3 regions of the Rosenbergiella sp. YN46 genome follow, and region 1 is predicted to be linked to each of the others. Evidence: predicted binding sites of a transcription regulator. Region 1 holds the regulator's gene; each other region holds the start of a gene.

Evidence for each region. Region 1 encodes LexA, which represses DNA repair genes until DNA is damaged. Its sites were predicted from a motif close to TNCTGTATGTACATACAGNA; they were not measured.
Region 2: sbmC (DNA gyrase inhibitor SbmC) is a predicted target of LexA. The motif match lies at 902-921, and genes of this name have one in related genera.
Region 3: sulA (SOS-induced cell division inhibitor SulA) is a predicted target of LexA. The motif match lies at 1,039-1,058, and genes of this name have one in related genera.

Annotation. Positions count from the first base shown of each region.
Region 1 covers NZ_JAZHEE010000003.1:284,152-286,352, forward strand. The annotation lists gene dinF (MATE family efflux transporter DinF) at 1-626, opposite strand, end outside; gene lexA (transcriptional repressor LexA) at 714-1,322, opposite strand; gene V3W49_RS04680 (diacylglycerol kinase) at 1,431-1,799, opposite strand; gene plsB (glycerol-3-phosphate 1-O-acyltransferase PlsB) at 2,030-2,201, shown strand, end outside.
Region 2 covers NZ_JAZHEE010000002.1:61,477-63,677, forward strand. The annotation lists gene dacD (serine-type D-Ala-D-Ala carboxypeptidase DacD) at 1-758, shown strand, start outside; gene sbmC (DNA gyrase inhibitor SbmC) at 941-1,414, shown strand; gene V3W49_RS01900 (cytochrome c) at 1,445-2,201, opposite strand, start outside.
Region 3 covers NZ_JAZHEE010000001.1:134,220-136,420, reverse strand. The annotation lists gene ompA (porin OmpA) at 1-143, opposite strand, end outside; gene sulA (SOS-induced cell division inhibitor SulA) at 505-1,017, opposite strand; gene V3W49_RS00690 (TfoX/Sxy family DNA transformation protein) at 1,240-1,866, shown strand; gene yccS (YccS family putative transporter) at 1,851-2,201, opposite strand, start outside.

The sequences.
Region 1 (2,201 bases):
ACCATAATCAGCCCGATAAGCAGCGTCGCATATTCAGCAATCACCGTCGCCAGCGCAGCCCCCTGCACGTTCATGTGCAGACCCACCACGAACCAGAGATCCAGCAGGATATTCAGCAAATTTCCCACCACCAGCAAAATAACCGGCGCCCGGGCGTACTGCACGCCCAGCAGCCAGCCCAGCAGCACCAGGTTAGCCAGCGTCGCCGGCGCGCTCAGCCAGCGAATGGTCAGAAAGCGTTGCGCCTGGTGCAACACCTGTTCGCTGCCGCCGACAATAGCCAGCGCCAGTTCAATAAGTGGGATACGTAACGCCACAATCAACGCACCGGCGATCAGCGCCAGCATCAGCGGCTGCACCAGCGCTCTGGCCAGGGCCGGCGCATTCTTCGCGCCCCATGCCTGAGCCGCAAAGCCGGTAGTGCTCATTCGCAGGAACAGGAGCAGCATAAACAGAAAGCTGGTAGCCGTTGCGCCAATCGCCACGCCGCCCAGATAATCCGGCGAGTCGAGATGGCCAATAACCGCGGTGTCCACCAGCCCAAGCAGCGGCACCGTGACGTTGGAAAAAATCATCGGCAGCGCCAGCCGCCATAATGCTTTATCGGTTTTCTGGAAAAGGGGCATTGCCATTATCCGGTTGTGCCGTCAGGAGAATGTAAAACAAAGACGCGCCCGGAGCGGACGCGTCAACAGGAGGATGCAGTTAAAAAATCAGAGCCATTCGCCGTTGCGAATCACCCCGACGGCCAGCCCTTCAATGGTGAAATTCTGTTCACGCAGATCGACCACGATAGGTTCGAACTCACTGTTTTCCGGCAGCAACTGTACGGTATTTCCCTGTTTCTTCAGTCGTTTAACCGTAACTTCATCCTCAATACGGGCCACGATAACCTGACCGTTACGCGCCTCCTGGGTTTTGTGCACCGCCAGCAGGTCGCCGTCCATAATGCCGATATCCTTCATCGACATGCCGCTCACGCGTAGCAGAAAGTCTGCGCCTGGCTTAAACAGAGAAGGATCCACCTGATAGTGGCCTTCGATATGCTGCTGGGCCAGCAGCGGCTCGCCTGCTGCAACGCGCCCAACCAGCGGCAGCCCCTCTTCTTCTTCATGCAGCAGACGGATACCGCGCGAAGCGCCAGAGACGATCTCGATAACCCCTTTACGCGCCAGTGCTTTCAGGTGCTCTTCAGCGGCATTGGGCGAACGGAAACCCAGTCGCTGCGCGATTTCCGCGCGAGTGGGCGGCATTCCCGTCTGGCTAATGTGCTCCCTGATGAGATCAAAAACCTCTTGCTGCCTGGCCGTTAACGCTTTCATTCCGCCCCCTGGGTGTATATACAGTTATGCTGTGAGTATATACAGCAGAAGGCGATTTTGGAACCACAACACGGTAAAAAATCAGCGTTTTCTCCGTTTCCTGAAGCTTTACCGCAAATACGGCCAGAGTAGCGTGACCCAGGTGAATATCGCGACGATAATCGCCAGCAACACTGCGGCAGACCCCATATCTTTAGCGCGACCAGAAAGCTCGTGATATTCGCTGCCGATGCGATCGACGACGGCTTCAATTGCGCTATTTAGAATTTCGACGATCATGACCAGCATGACGGAGCCAATCAGCAGTACGCGCGTGATGGCGTCTACGTCCAGCCAGCAGGCCGCAATAATGGCGATAACCGCAGCGACCCCTTCCTGGCGGAAGGCCGCTTCGTTACGCCACGCTGCGCTAAGACCTTTCCAGGAATAGCCGGCAGCTTTAATGATACGGGTAAAACCAGTGGTATTATTCGCCATGTAATGGAAACCTTTTCAAAAAATACACTCTAAATAGTTCAGTTACATCAACGCGGCAAGGGTGCCCCCGGGCCGTTTTACAAAGCCAGACCGAATGCCGCTGGCAGTATGACGAAAATCAGCGTCAACGCCAGAGCGCTTCGATGAATAGTAGTGCCGCAGAAATTCCGTGCCGTTTCTGGTATTCTGGCGGTGCATTTGCATGATTAACCAGAGGCTTTACATCGTTTATGTCAGGCTGGTCCCGATTTTTATACAAGCTCCTTAATTTACCATTAAGTATCCTGGTAAAAAGCAAGTCAATTCCGGCAGATCCCTGTGCCGAACTTGGCCTGGATACTTCGCGTCCTATTATGTACGTTCTGCCCTATAACTCGAAGGCGGACTTACTGACGCTGCGCG
Region 2 (2,201 bases), on a different contig from region 1:
CGCTGGCCGACCACGTCGCCGGCGGCGAACAGCAGTTCGTGCGGATGATGAATGACTATGTTCAAAAGTTGGGACTCAACGATACTCACTTCGAAACCGTACACGGGCTGGATGCCCCGGGTCAGCACAGTTCGGCGTGGGACCTGGCCCTGCTATCGCGGGCGATTATCCACGGAGAACCGGAGTTTTATCATATGTACAGCGAGAAAAGCCTGACCTGGAACGGCATCACGCAGTACAACCGTAATGGGTTGTTATGGGATAAATCGCTGAAGGTGGATGGACTGAAAACCGGCCATACCTCAGGAGCGGGTTTTAATATTATCGCTTCCAGCGTAGATGGACACCGTCGGCTGATTGCCGTTGTGATGGGCGCCGACAGCTCGAAAGGGCGCGAAGAGCAGGCCCGCAAACTGTTGCACTGGGGCCAGGATAATTTCGATACGGTTCGGGTAATGCAAAGCGGCAACCAGGTGGGTAAGGAGCGCGTCTGGTACGGCGATAAAGAGAAGATCGGCGTGGGGCCGGATCGTGATTTCTGGATGGCGCTGCCGAAAAGCCAGGTTTCCGGCATTAAAGCGAAGTACGTGCTGGATACGCCGACGCTGGAAGCGCCAATCAAGGCTCACCAGCAGATTGGCGACATTGAACTTTATAACGGCGATAAAGAGGTAGCCAGAATGCCTCTGGTGACGCTGGAAGCGGTAAATAAGGGCGGCCTGTTTTCACGCATTAGCGACTGGTTCCGTAAACCCTGATTCGGATTGCCTTATCGGGCGGGATTCTTCCCGCCCATATTGCTTCTGGCTTTTCTTCTGTCTGCTTTTTCACCACTATTATGGAATCGGCATCACAGGATGCCATTGGTCTGTCTTGCACGCTATTTTGGACTCTGATATTGATCTGTATAAATTTACAGTGGTGATATATGGAGGCTATTATGCAGTATCAAATTCAACAGGTTGCAGAACGTACGCTGGCGGGATTTCATCTGGTCGGCCCCTGGGAAAAGACGGTGCCGAAGGGCTTTGAACAGCTCCAGGCCTGGGTTGCCACCAGGCAGTTAGTCCCCAGGGAGTGGATCGCAGTTTACTTTGGTAACCCGGAGCTCACGCCGCCGGAAGCGCTACGCTGCGATACCATGATATCGGTTGAGCCAGCGTTTGAGGTGCCGCCCAATAGCGAAGGGGTGACTAAAACCCGGCTGGCGGCGGGCCTGTTTGCCGTGGCCAGGGTACAGGTCGCGGATGGTGATTTTAGCATGCCATGGCTTAACTTCTTCACGGCGGTTTCTGGTGATGGAGCGCATTCGCTCAGAGAAGGGCCGGTGTTTGAAATTTATCTTAGCGACGGAAGCAATGGCGTATGGGATATCGAAATGTATATTCCGGTTGCGGTAACGCAGGCGGAATAAAGAGGGGAGCCGAAGCTCCCCGGGGCGGTATTATTCTTTCAGCTTTTCGCGCATCTTCTGAACGTCGCTGGCGCTAACGGCGGGCGCCGCGTTGCCCCAGCTGTTGCGAACGTAAGTCAGCACGTCGGCAATTTGGCTGTCGGTCATGGTAGCTGCGAAAGCCGGCATAGCTGGTGCGGTTGGGCGATGCGGCGTATCCACGCCGCGGCTGCCGGCCAGTACAACGCGCATTAAAGAAACCGGCTCTTTGGCGTTGATAAGCGGGCTGTCCGCCAGTTGCGGGAAGATATGCTGTACGCCTTTGCCGGAAGAAGTATGGCACGCGGAGCAGCGATCAAAGTAGATCGCTTTACCGGTGACCATCTGTGGCTCTTCAGGCTTCAGCGGGGCAGGCGGCTGTTCGTTATCCTGCTTAAGGGATTTCAGATAAACCGCCACGGCCTGCAGGTCATCATCGTTCCAGTGCTGCGAAGAATTCTTCACCTCTTCGGCCATCGGCCCGGAGGCGATGTCGTAGCGGTTTACTCCGGTACGCAGGTAGTCCTTAATGTCCTGGACGCTCCAGCGGCCAATGCCGTCATGGTTGGCGGCGGTAATGTTGGGCGCCCACCAGTTTTCCACTTCGGCGCCCTGCAGGAACTGGTCGTTCTTGTCACCGCCCAGCACGTTTTTAGGCGTGTGGCAGGTGCCGCAGTGGCCGAGGCCCTGCACGATGTAGGCCCCGCGGTTCCATTCAGCAGACTTCGACATATCGGGCTGGTATTCCCCTTTGTCGAAGTTCAGCCAG
Region 3 (2,201 bases), on a different contig from region 1:
CCATTACCGTAGAAACCGGTATCGTGGTACTGAGACCAGCCCAGTTTCGCACCAGCATACCAGGTGTTATCTTTCGGTGCGGCCTGCGCTACGGTAGCGAAGCCAGCCAGTGCCACTGCAATCGCGATAGCTGTCTTTTTCATTTTTTGCGCCTCGTTATCATCCAAAAAGGCCATAGGCTTCAATATTTTTACAGAGCCTACGGTTAAATCCTTCGCCCGGGTCGCTACTCAAATTGTTGCTCTACCGCTCAAGACGGTTATTGCTGAGTAACCCCGGCGTTGTAAAGTCTACAACGTAGTTAAAAAGTTACAAGTACGCAGCAGGTTTCGGGAATAAAAAAAAACGTTTCTTTGACACTGTTTGTTACATTTGCGATTAAAGTTTGTGCCTGAGATTTTTCGTTAAACCCCTGTCAAGGCCTTGCCACAAGCGGTTTTCTTTATAATCACAATGACCTGAGAGGCATCTCAAAAAAATTTCTAAGAGTCATCCTAAATTTACTTAATGATACAAACTGGAGTGAATCTTTAGCCCTGCCCGTGGTCTGGCGCTGGGGTAAAGGGAGGGGACAGGGCGTAAAATCAGGCCGGTGGTCTGTCCTTCACAGGCCGCGAGATTGAGCAAGTTGTGTTGATCGTCGCTCAATTCGTGCGGCAACCAACCGATCACTGCACTGTAGTTTCCCGTGCGCATCGCTTTCGCCATGGTTTCGACAGTCGTCTGCGGTGTGACCTGATTAACCTGCATCATTTTACTTAGCGGTAAGCCTGCAGACTGCAGCCACTGGCGACTCAGTTTCTGACATGGCGTTAGCCAAAGCTGCCAGCGTGACTGTTGCCCAAGCTGCTGTAATAGTGGCAAAAGCATTAGTTCCGTCAAACCGGCACGATCTTCACTATAGACTACTTCACTGATAACGCCCGCAAAATGTCCATCGTTGTGATGAAAAGCCGCGTGGGGGCGAACGGTGCGCGCTAAGTTTTGCGTACGATCGTGAGATGCAGGTAAAGACATATTGTATCCAGCCTTATCGGTTACTGTATGAATATACAGTAATACCTGTACGCGCAAAGATCAACCTCAATTTATGAAAGCGTCTCGCAATTTTGAGCTTCGATGGCCGGTCTGGAGAAAATCATATTGCCCGGGGCGTGGAAGTTGCCTATGGTCGATTGTTGTAAATGGAATCGCTAATGTGATGGATGTACATTAGTCTTTGATTTTAAGGAAAATAAAATGAAAGATTCGTGCTATTTACAGATCGACAGAACACGGAGGTATCTGTCGCCTCTGGGGGATATTCAGTGTCGCGCGCTCTTTGGCGGCTACAGCCTCTATATTGATGATACCGTATTTGCGATGGTTGCGAATGGACAGCTTTACCTTCGGGCCTGTGAGCAAAACGAAGGCTATTTCCTGCAAAAACAGCTTCCCACGCTCTCGTTTTCCCGCCGCGGTCGCCAAATCGCGCTCAAATACTATCTGGTAGGCGAAGCGCTGTGGCGCGAACCTGTCCAGCTTCTGGCGCTGTCCTGGCAGGCGTTGAACGGCGCCAGGCAAGAAAAAATAGCGCGTAGCGTTATTACTCGTCTCAAGGATCTACCCAATCTCACTTCCGGGCTGGAGAGCATGCTATGGGTGGTGGGTATCCGAAACGTCGAGGCGTTACAGGTTATGGGGGCGAAAGCGAGCTGGCTGAAACTACGGAGTATTAATAAAGAGATTGGCGTTAAGGTTTTGCTGGCGCTGGCGGGAGCGATTTATGGTCTGCATGAAGCAGCGCTCCCGTTGCAGATGCGACAGGAGCTTATGGAGTGGGCTTCGGAGCAGATCGTTAATGATACGCTCTATTCAGGTAGCTGATGTAACTGCTGCTGTAGGGCCGACAGCTCCGGCAGTAAGGCGACCAGCAATCCTATCTGCTGGATGACCAACGGCTCTTTGGTTCCGGCGGTAGGATGGCTTTTTTCCAGGCGAATGCTCAATTGCTCCAGAGCCTGCCGAATCCGCTCCGCGTCTGCGCCATTTGTGTACAAGGGGAGCAATGCCGCATCGACATAGCAGACCGCATCATCCAGCAGGGCCAGAATCTCTGGATTTTCGAGCCGTTCTCTGTGCGCCCCCAGCGTTGAAACGTAGCTGGTCAACGTATGGTTGAGGCACAGCAGGCGAAAAGCCATTTCACGAATCTCCGGAGT